3 regions of the Streptomyces sp. NPDC014861 genome follow, and region 2 is predicted to be linked to each of the others. Evidence: riboswitches for the same ligand, from Rfam matches in the RefSeq annotation. Region 2 holds a riboswitch; each other region holds the start of a gene.
The links. A riboswitch is a leader RNA that binds a small molecule or an ion and turns the genes downstream of it on or off. The one in region 2 is predicted to bind cyclic di-AMP.
Positions count from the first base shown of each region.

Region 1: it holds a riboswitch for cyclic di-AMP, as region 2 does, so the genes downstream of both, ACF1BN_RS28990 (M23 family metallopeptidase) here and ACF1BN_RS15680 (transglycosylase family protein) in region 2, are expected to answer to the same signal.
Region 3: it holds a riboswitch for cyclic di-AMP, as region 2 does, so the genes downstream of both, ACF1BN_RS31295 (M23 family metallopeptidase) here and ACF1BN_RS15680 (transglycosylase family protein) in region 2, are expected to answer to the same signal.

Region 1 covers NZ_JBIBWV010000020.1:19,223-22,488, forward strand. Annotated here, with positions in the region: gene ACF1BN_RS28985 (GntR family transcriptional regulator) at 1-459, opposite strand, end outside; gene ACF1BN_RS28990 (M23 family metallopeptidase) at 651-1,421, opposite strand; cyclic di-AMP (ydaO/yuaA leader) riboswitch at 1,430-1,590, opposite strand; gene ACF1BN_RS28995 (M16 family metallopeptidase) at 1,787-3,181, opposite strand; gene ACF1BN_RS29000 (M16 family metallopeptidase) at 3,178-3,266, opposite strand, start outside.
Region 2 covers NZ_JBIBWV010000006.1:289,520-292,785, forward strand. Annotated here, with positions in the region: gene ACF1BN_RS15675 (transglycosylase family protein) at 117-1,223, shown strand; cyclic di-AMP (ydaO/yuaA leader) riboswitch at 1,488-1,664, shown strand; gene ACF1BN_RS15680 (transglycosylase family protein) at 1,669-2,400, shown strand; gene eno (phosphopyruvate hydratase) at 2,690-3,266, shown strand, end outside.
Region 3 covers NZ_JBIBWV010000024.1:21,913-25,178, reverse strand. Annotated here, with positions in the region: gene ACF1BN_RS31300 (PP2C family protein-serine/threonine phosphatase) at 293-1,537, shown strand; cyclic di-AMP (ydaO/yuaA leader) riboswitch at 1,765-1,916, shown strand; gene ACF1BN_RS31295 (M23 family metallopeptidase) at 1,928-3,142, shown strand; gene ACF1BN_RS31290 (aldo/keto reductase) at 3,214-3,266, shown strand, end outside.

The DNA.
Region 1 (3,266 bases), on a different contig from region 2:
CTTGTGGCGCAGCTGGGTGAGCAGGGCGGCGAGCGCCGGGCTCCCCGACGCCTGCGCGAGCGTCTCGTGGAACCAGCCGCCGAGCGCCCGCAGATCCTCGCCCTGCCCCCGGCGGGCCCGCTCCTGCCCCAGCCTGACCAGACCGCGCAGCACCTTGAGGTGGGCGTCGGTACGCCGCTGGGCGGCCCGTGCGGCGCCGAGCGGTTCGAGCAGCGCCCGTACGTCGAGCAGGTCGGCGGCCTCCTGCTCGGTGGGCTCGGCGACCTGGGCGCCCGCGTGCCGGCGGCTCACCACGAAGCCCTCGGACTCCAGGGTGCGCAGCGCCTCGCGGACCGGGACGCGGGAGACGCCGTAGCGGCGGGCGAGCTGCTCCTCGGTGAGCCGGCTGCCGCGCCCGAAGACCCCCGAGACGATGTCGTCCCGGATCGCCGTGCATACCGATTGCGCGGGAACCCGCATGTCCGACCTCCGCTTTCGCTCCGCGCGCACCGAATTCGAGCTGCGCTTCTCACGCGACTCTATTGCAGCGCGCCGGAAATTCCGATGCCCCCTCGGAATTCGAGCTCCTCGGCAGCGGTCGTATCGGGCGAGGAGATACGAAAAGGCCCCGGCTCGTGGGAGCCGGGGCCGATTCGACGCGGGGTGACGGGTCAGAGGCTGACGCCGCGGGCGCGGAGGTACGAGACGGGGTTGAGGTCGGAGCCGTAGTCGGCGGTGGCACGGGCCTCGAAGTGGAGGTGCGGGCCGGTCGAGTTGCCGGTCGAGCCCGAGACGCCTATCTGCTGGCCGGGCTCGACGGACTGGCCGACGTAGACACCGATGGACGCCAGGTGGCCGTACTGGGTGTAGGTGCCGTCGTTCATCCGGATCACGATGTTGTTGCCGTACGCGCCACCCCAGCCGGCCTCGACGACGGTGCCGGAGCCGACGGAGACGACCGAGCTGCCGTAGGCGGCGTGGAAGTCGACGCCGGAGTGGCTGCCGGAGGACCAGAGGGAGCCGCCGGTCTTGTAGCCGGTGGAGACGTACGAGCCGGCGACCGGGAGGTTGAAGGAGGCGAGCCGGCGGCGCTCGGCCTCACGGGCGGCGCGCTCCTTGGCCTCGCGGATCTCCTGGGCGCGGGCCTCGGCCTGGCGCTTCGCCTCGGCGCGCGCCTTGGCGCGGGCGTCGGCCTCGGCCACCTCCAGCTCCTGGGCGGCGGCCTGGGCGCTGAGCTGGTCGGCGATGGACTCGTCGGCGATCACCCGGGTGAGGCCGGTGTCCTCGGCGGAACGGTCGTCCGTGTCGGCGGCGAGCGCCGGAGAGGCGAGGGTGCCGACGACACCGGTGGTGGCGAGGGCGGCCACGCCGGCGATGCCGGCGCTGCGGCGAGCCAGTCGGCTCGCACCACGATGCTTCCCGGTGGCACGGGTGAACGCCAAGACGGTTCCTTTCCTTCCTTCTCGCCTACCGGGTTAGCTGACGGGTTCGGAGCAGGAAGGTCTCCTACGGGCCCCTCCGCGTGGCGAAGGCGTCCGATTCACCCCAGGGACTGTGTGGGTCCCCGGCTCCCCAGGCTCGCGCCTGACGGGGACTCGGCGATGGCTGCCCGGTGCCGCGGGTGCGGCGCGTGCGTCGGTCGGACAGCCGGGACGACGCTAGGCCCGGCGGATGTCAATCACCAAACGGTCTCGCTGATTTGTAAGACATGCCACAGGCCAAACGATCACGGTTGACGCCATACAGGACAAAGCGGAGGTCTCCGACGCTTCATCGCATCGGAGACCTCCGCCGTGACGACGAGGCGTCAGCTCACCACGGACACCTCACCGATGCCGAGGGCCCGCACGGACTCCTCGATCTCGGCGGCGTCGCCCACCAGAACCGTCACCAGGCGGTCCACCGGGAAGGCGCTGACGACCGCGGCCGTGGCCTCGACCGTGCCCGTTTCGGCGAGCCGGGCGTACAGCCGGGCCTGGTAGTCGTCCGGCAGGTGCTGCTCGACCTGGTCGGAGAGGGTCGCCGCGACCGAGGCGGCCGTCTCGTACTTGAGCGGCGCCACGCCCACGAGGTTCTGCACGGCGACGTCCCGCTCGGCGTCGGTCAGACCGCCCTCGGCGAGCGTGCGGAGCACCTTCCACAGGTCGTCGAGGGCCGGGCCGGTGTTGGGGGTGTCGACCGAGCCGCTGATGGCCAGCATCGAGGCGCCGTGGCCCTCGCCGTCCGAGCGGAGCACCTGCCCGAAGGCGCGCACGCCGTACGTGTACCCCTTCTCCTCGCGCAGCACCGCGTCCAGACGCGACGTCAGGGTGCCGCCGAGGCAGTACACGCCGAGGACCTGCGCGGCCCAGACGGCGTCGTGGCGGTCCGGTCCGATCCGGCCGATGAGCAGCTGGGTCTGGACCGCCCCGGGGCGGTCGACGATGACGACCCGTCCGGTGTCGTCGGCGGTGATCGCCGGCATCGGGCGCGGCGCGGCCGGCTTGCCGGTCCAGCCGCCGAGCGTCTCGGCGAGGACCTTGTCCAGGTCCACGCCGGTCAGGTCGCCGACGACGACCGCGGTGGCGGCGGCGGGCCGCACGTGCCCGTCGTAGAAGGCGCGGACGGCGGCGGCGTCGATGGCCTCCACCGTCTCCTTGGTGCCCTGGCGCGGCCGGGACATCCGCGTGGTGGCCGGGAAGAGCTCCTTGTAGAGCTGCTTGGCCGCGCGGCGGCCGGGATTGGCCGCCTCGTGCGGGATCTCGTCGAGCCGGTTGGCCACGAGGCGCTTGACCTCGTCCGGGTCGAAGGCCGGGGCGGTCAGCGCCTCGGCGACGAGCCCGAGGGCCTTCGGGAGCCGGGAGACCGGGACCTCCAGGGAGACCCGGACGCCGGGGTGGTCCGCGTGCGCGTCCAGGGTGGCGCCGCAGCGCTCCAGTTCGGCCGCGAACTCCTCGGCGCCGCGCTCGGCGGTCCCCTCGGAGAGGGCGCGGGCCATGATGGTGGCGACCCCGTCCAGGCCCTCCGGCTCGGCGTCCAGCGGCGCGTCGACGAAGATCTCGACGGCGACGACCTGCTGGCCGGGGCGGTGGCAGCGGAGCACGGTGAGACCGTTGTCGAGCGCGCCGCGCTCGGGGGCGGGGAAGGCCCACGGCCTGGCCTCGCCGGCCTGCGGCTGCGGGTGGAAATCCATGCTGGTCAGGGGCTCGGCGGTGTCCGTCACTGGTCCGCTCCCTCTTCCTCGTCGCTGTCGGCGGCCTCGTTCGCCTCGTGCTCGCTGGGCTCGTAGACGAGAACCGCGCGGTTGT
Region 2 (3,266 bases):
CGGAACCCGGCCGTCCCTGCCGTCCCCGCCGTCACGCGAAAGGCCCCGACATGCTTTCCGGAAACGGACGACACCGTCGACCCCGTCAGGCTCCCGCGATCGTCGTCACCGCAGGAGTGACCGGATCCGCCATGGCGCTGCCGCTGCTCGCCGCCGGCTCCGCCTCCGCCGCCGACGCGGCCACCTGGGACCGGGTCGCCGCCTGCGAGTCCGCCGGCCAGTGGAGCGCCAACTTCGGCAACGGCCTGTACGGCGGCCTCCAGATGACGCAGGAGGCGTGGGAGCGGCACGGCGGACTCGCCTACGCCCCCAGCCCCGACCTCGCCAGCCGCGCGCAGCAGATCACCGTGGCCGACAAGGCGCTCTCCTCCGGCAGCACCGACTGGGCCACCTGCGCCCCCATCGCCGGGCTGACCGACGACGGCAGGGCGACCGGCGTGCAGCCGGGCCCGGCCGTTCCGCAGGAGGACGAGGGCGGCCTGGCCCCCGAGTCGAACTGGACCGGCGGCACGGACACGGCCGCGAGCGCCGACGCGCAGAAGAAGGCGGAGCGGCCCGCCGCGCCCGAGAGGGCCGCGACGGCCACCGAGCGGGCCGAGCGGGCGGAGCGGGCCACCGAGGCGGCGGACACCGCCACCGCCCCGGCCGCGCCCGCGAAGCCCACGGCCCCGACGACGCCCGCCGCGCCCACCACGCCGGCCCCCGAGGGGACCGCCACCCCGCCGCCGTCGACGACCGCCCCGGACGCCTCCACGGGCACCCCGGACGCGTCCACGGGTGCCCCCGGCACCACCGCGCCCGGGACGCCGGTCACGCCCCCGGACGGCTCGGAGACCCCCGGGACCCCGGTCGCCCCCGAGGGGTCCACCACCCCGTCGACCCCCGGTGCGGAGGGGGCTGACGAGTCGTCGGCCACGCCCGGGACGGGCAAGCACCGGGGCGAGGCCGCTCCGGAGGAAACCGGCAAGACGGACACTTCGCAGGAATCCGGTCGTCATGCCGCAGCTGAGGACAAGGTCACCTCAATCCCCGTCAATTCGGACGCAAGTGACGCCTACACCGTGCGGCCGGGTGACAGCCTGTCGGAGATTGCGCAGGAGAACGATCTCGCCGGCGGCTGGGACGCCCTCTATGACGCCAACCGTCATACGGTCGGCACCGATCCGGATCTCATCCTCCCTGGTCAGAGCCTTGAGCTGACGAATCCCTCGTCGGAGAAGTGACGCCGTTTCGGGACTTTATGTCCGCTTTTGGGAAAGTGAGACATGGGTCTCTTCGCCCCAACTGGCGTGTCACGTCCGCAAACTTTGCTTCCGTCAGCTCTCACCTGGGCAAACGAGGTCTGACGGAGTGCAAGTAAGGGCGATTTGTCCGTCGTAAGGCCCTTTGAACTTCGAGCAGGTGTATGTCTACGGTCATCACCGCTCGCCACCGCGGGCCCCGTCGACCGAAACGCCGAGTCCTGCCGTCGGCCGCCGGGAATTGTCGTCGCGAAAGCGCCGCAGGCAGGAGTGGGGGACCCAAGGTTCGTGCCGGTCCCGGCCGTCGACCACGACGGCCGATCGACCGGCTAGGGGTGAAGCCGCGCGCTAGGACGCGTGGCCGGGCGAACTCTTCAAGCCCGAACCCGACAGCTCACCTCACAGGCGTCGGTGAAGAGGAAACTCCATGCTGTTCTCCGGCACGGGCAAGCGCCGTCGTCCCTCCAAGGCCACTCGCGTCGTCGCCCTCGTCGGCGTCACCGGTGCGGCCGTCGCCGCCCCGCTGATGGCCGCCGGCACCGCCTCGGCCGCCACCGCCTCCGAGTGGGACCGCGTCGCCCAGTGCGAGTCCGGTGGCAACTGGTCCATCAACACCGGCAACGGCTACTACGGCGGCCTCCAGTTCTCGGCCTCCACCTGGGCCGCGTACGGCGGCACCGCCTACGCCTCCACCGCGAACCAGGCCAGCAAGTCGCAGCAGATCGCCGTCGCCGAGAAGGTCCTCGCGGGCCAGGGCAAGGGCGCGTGGCCGAGCTGCGGCGTGGGCCTCTCCTCCGCCTCCTACGACGGCGGCTCCGCCGAGGCGGCTCCGCAGCAGCAGAGCGCCCCGAAGCAGAGCACCCAGCAGAGCGCCCCGAAGCGCTCCGCCGAGCAGCCGGCCAACCGCAGCGAGCAGCGCCAGGCCCCGAAGGCCCAGCCCGCGCCGCAGGCCGCCGCCAAGAAGACCGTCACCACCCCGACCGGCAAGAAGGTCAAGAAGGGCGACGGCGAGTACAAGGTCGTGGCCGGCGACACCCTCAGCAAGATCGCCGACGCCCGTGGCGTCGACGGCGGCTGGGCCGAGCTCTTCGAGCTCAACAAGGACGTCGTCGAGGACGCCGACCTGATCTACCCGGGCCAGCAGCTCCACCTGAAGTGAGGCCCGCGGCACCGGTGAGTCCGGCGGCTTCCCGGTGCCCGACGACCCTCCCGCGGTGACCACCCCGGTCCCGAGCCCCCTTTCCCGGTGGCTCGGGACCGGGGTTCTGCCGTTACTGTCCAGTAGATCCCGGGTCTTTCGTCCCCCGATGCGTGCTCTTGGGCCCTTTTTCGTCCCAGGGGACGGGCGGTCGGCGGGCTGGAGCGCCGGAGCCGGTTAGGCTCTTGTCGCAAGGCGAACGAGACCTTGCGACCCATGCGTCACATCTAGCGTCACATCCCAGAAGGAGATGCTCGTGCCGTCCATCGACGTCGTCGTAGCCCGGGAAATCCTGGACTCCCGAGGCAACCCCACGGTCGAGGTCGAGGTCGGCCTCGACGACGGCAGCACCGGCCGTGCTGCCGTGCCGTCCGGTGCCTCCACCGGTGCGTTCGAGGCCCTGGAGCTTCGCGACGGTGACCAGAACCGCTACCTCGGCAAGGGTGTCGAGAAGGCCGTCCTCGCCGTCATCGAGCAGATCGGCCCGGAGCTCGTCGGCTACGACGCCACCGAGCAGCGCCTGATCGACCAGGCCATGTTCGACCTGGACGCCACCCCGGACAAGTCCTCGCTCGGCGCCAACGCCATCCTCGGCGTCTCCCTCGCCGTCGCGCACGCCGCCTCCGAGGCCAGCGACCTCCCCCTCTTCCGCTACCTCGGCGGCCCGAACGCGCACCTGCTGCCCGTTCCGATGATGAACATCCTCAACGGTGGGTCGCACGCCGACTCCAACGTCGACATCCAGGAGTTCATGATCGCCCCGATCGGCGCGGAGTCCTTCTCCGAGGCCCTGCGCTGGGGCACCGAGGTCTACCACACCCTCAAGT
Region 3 (3,266 bases), on a different contig from region 2:
CACCGCCGTGGCTCGCACTCCGCCGCGCGGACCCGGGCGGCGACCGGTGGGGGCCGGTGGCGACCGGCGGGGGCCGCCGCGGGTCGGGGAGAGGAGGGCGGCCGGGTACGGGGCCGGGGCGGGGGGCCGTGCACCGGTGCGGGAGGACGGCCGGGTACGCGGACGGGCGGCGCCCGGAGCCGTACGCCCGGTCGGCCCTCCGCCGGTCGCCGCCCGGGCGCGGCGCGGGGACCCTGGGAGGGTGCGCGGCGCCGGGCCCGGCGGCGGGCCGGCGACCGGGCAGGAGTACGCGGTGACACACCCTCGGGGAGCGGCGGGCCGCGGGCGGCGGGGCGGGGAGCCCCGCCGCCCCGTCCGGCCCGCCGCTCCCCGGACGCCGTACGGCGGCGGGCCGCAGCCCCCGGCCGCGCCCTTCGGGGCCACCCGGAGGTTCCTGCGGGCGCTGCCGCCGCTGATCATCGTCGGCGGGGTGTTCTTCGACGTGGCCACCCCGGCGGCGTACACGGCGGCGCCGCTCTTCTCCGCCGCCCCGCTGGTCGCCGCCCCGTTCTTCTCCCGGCTCACGACCCTGCTGACCGGGATCGCGGCCGTCCTGGCCTCGGTCGGGCTGCACGCGTACAACGACACGCTCTCCGACGTGCCCTCGCTCACCGAGACCCTCACCGTGGTGACGGTCTCCGCGCTGGCGCTGCTGATCAATCTGGTCGTGCGGCGCAGCGGGGAGCGGCTGGCGTCGGCGCGGGTGATCGCGGAGGCGGCGCAGCGGGCGGTGCTGCCCATGCCGGCGGAACGGATGGCGGGGCTCCAGTGCGCGGCACGCTACGAGGCGGCGCAGGCGGACGCGTTCATCGGCGGCGACCTGTTCGCCGTGCAGGACACCCCGCACGGGGTGCGGCTCGTGGTCGGGGACGTGCGGGGCAAGGGGATGGACGCGGTGGAGGCGGTGGCCGTCGTCATCGGCGCCTTCCGGGAGGCGGCCGAGCAGGAGGCGACGCTCGAAGGGGTGGCGCAGCGGCTCGAACGGGCGCTGACGCGGGAGGGGAGCCGGCGTGAAGGCCTCGACGCCTTCGAGGGGTTCACGACGGCGGTGCTCGCGGAGATCCCGCGCGAGGGAGGGAGCGTGCGCCTCGTGAACCGCGGCCATCCGCCGCCGCTGCTGCTGTACGGGGACGGGCGCCTGGAGGCGGTCGAGCCGGCCGAGGCGGCGCTGCCCCTGGGAATGGGGGAGTTGGCGGTCTGGGCCGACCGGGCCGACGAGCGGCCGTATCCGCCGGGCGCGACGCTGCTCTTCCACACGGACGGGCTGTCGGAGGCGCGGGACGCGTACGGCGTCTTCTACGATCCGGCGGCCCGGCTCCGGGGTGCGGTCTTCCCCGGGCCCGAGGAACTGCTGGACGCGCTCGTGGACGACGTGCGGCGGCACACCGGCGGCGGGTCGACGGACGACATGGCGCTGCTGGCGGTGAGCCGTCCGGCGGCGGGGGCGCCCGAGCGGCGGCGGACGATGCCGGTGGTCCCGCCCGGTCCCGCGCGCTGACGGAGGGGCGCTGTCACCGTCCGTGCTCGCGAGGTGCCACAGAGATAACAATTGACATAACGTCAGATCTCGCAGGTTTGGCCGGGCCTCACTGAACGGGGGTCAACTCGGGCGAATCCCTGCCAATTCAATGAATGATCAAGAGCAGCGGCTTGGAATCGGACCACCGTGTCTATTAACGTTCGATAACGCAGCGCGGTCGTCCCAGCCGTCGCAAGAGACGGCTCCGTGCGCACACGCCGAATCCCGAAAGGGAACCGGGGAACCATCCCTTGGGGTGAATCGGGCCCCTCGCACGCCCCCTGTGCGAAAACGCCCGTAGGAGACCTTCCTGCTCCGAACCCGTCAGCTAACCCGGTAGGCGAGAAGGAAGGAAAGGAGCGCGCCTCCGTGGCGTCCAACACCCCCGTACCCGGAGCCCCCTTCGAGCCCTTCGGCGGCCCGGGTGCCGTCGGAGCGGACGACCCGGCCGGCTCCGCGCCGGGCGCGTACGACCCAGCCTCCTTCACCCCCGCACCCGGGGAGTGGAACCCGACCGAGGGCTCCCTGCGCGCCGAGAGCCGCAGCGGCGGCCGGCACCGGGTCGTGAAGCAGCGCTCCAACTTCGCCCGCTCCTCCACCGTCCTCGGCGTCGGCGTCATCGCCGCCGTCGGCGCGGGCGGCCTCGCCACCGCGCAGGAGAAGCCCCCGGTCGCGATCTCCCTGCCGGACCTCCCCGACCTCGGCCTGCCGGACGCCCACGACCTGCCCGGCGTCGGCGCCCTGCTGTCCGGCGGCGAGGACGAGCCCGCCCCCGCCCCGATCGAGGACACCGTGGCGGTCGCCGCGGGCGGCGCGGCCGCGAAGCCGCTCACCTCGATCACGTACACCGCCCCGGCCGACACCGCCGCCGGCACCGAGGCCGCGGAGCGCACCGCCTCCGCCGCCGACGCGGGCGAGGCCCTGCGCGCCCGCATCCTCCAGCAGGCCGAACAGCAGCAGCAGGCCGCCGCCGACGCCGAGAAGCTGGCCGCCGAGAAGGCCGCCGCGGAGAAGGCCGCGGCGGACGCCAAGGCCAAGGCGGACGCCGCCGCGAAGGCCGAGGCCGCCGCGAAGGCCAAGGCGGAGGCCGAGGCGGAGGCGGAGCGGATCGCGAAGGAGAAGGCCGAGGCCGAGCGGATCGCCGCGGAGAAGGCGGAGGCCGAGCGGCTCGCCAAGCTGGCCGCCAGCTACTCGATGCCGCTCTCCTCGTACACGCTGACCTCCACCTACATGCAGTCCGGTTCGATGTGGTCCTCCGGCTACCACACGGGCCTCGACTTCGCCGCTCCCACCGGCACCCCGCTCAAGGCGGTGCACGGCGGCACCATCACCTCGGCCGGCTGGTCCGGCTCGTACGGCTACCGGATCGTCCTCCAGCTGGAGGACGGCACCGAGATCTGGTACTGCCACCTCTCCTCCATGACCGTCGCCGCCGGCCAGACCGTCACCACCGGCGAGACCATCGGCCGCGTCGGCGCCACCGGCAACGTCACCGGACCCCACCTCCACCTGGAGGTCCACACCCCGGACGGCTCGGGCATCGACCCGGCCGAGTGGCTGCGGTCCAAGGGCCTGTCGGTCTGAGTCCGTCTTCCGGTCGGGGTTCAGGCTCCCCGATCGGAATACGCCCGGCGGTGCACGGAGTTGATCGCTGCATGACGTCACCTCTGCGCCCGCTGGGCACCTCCGACCTGCATGTCTTCCCGCT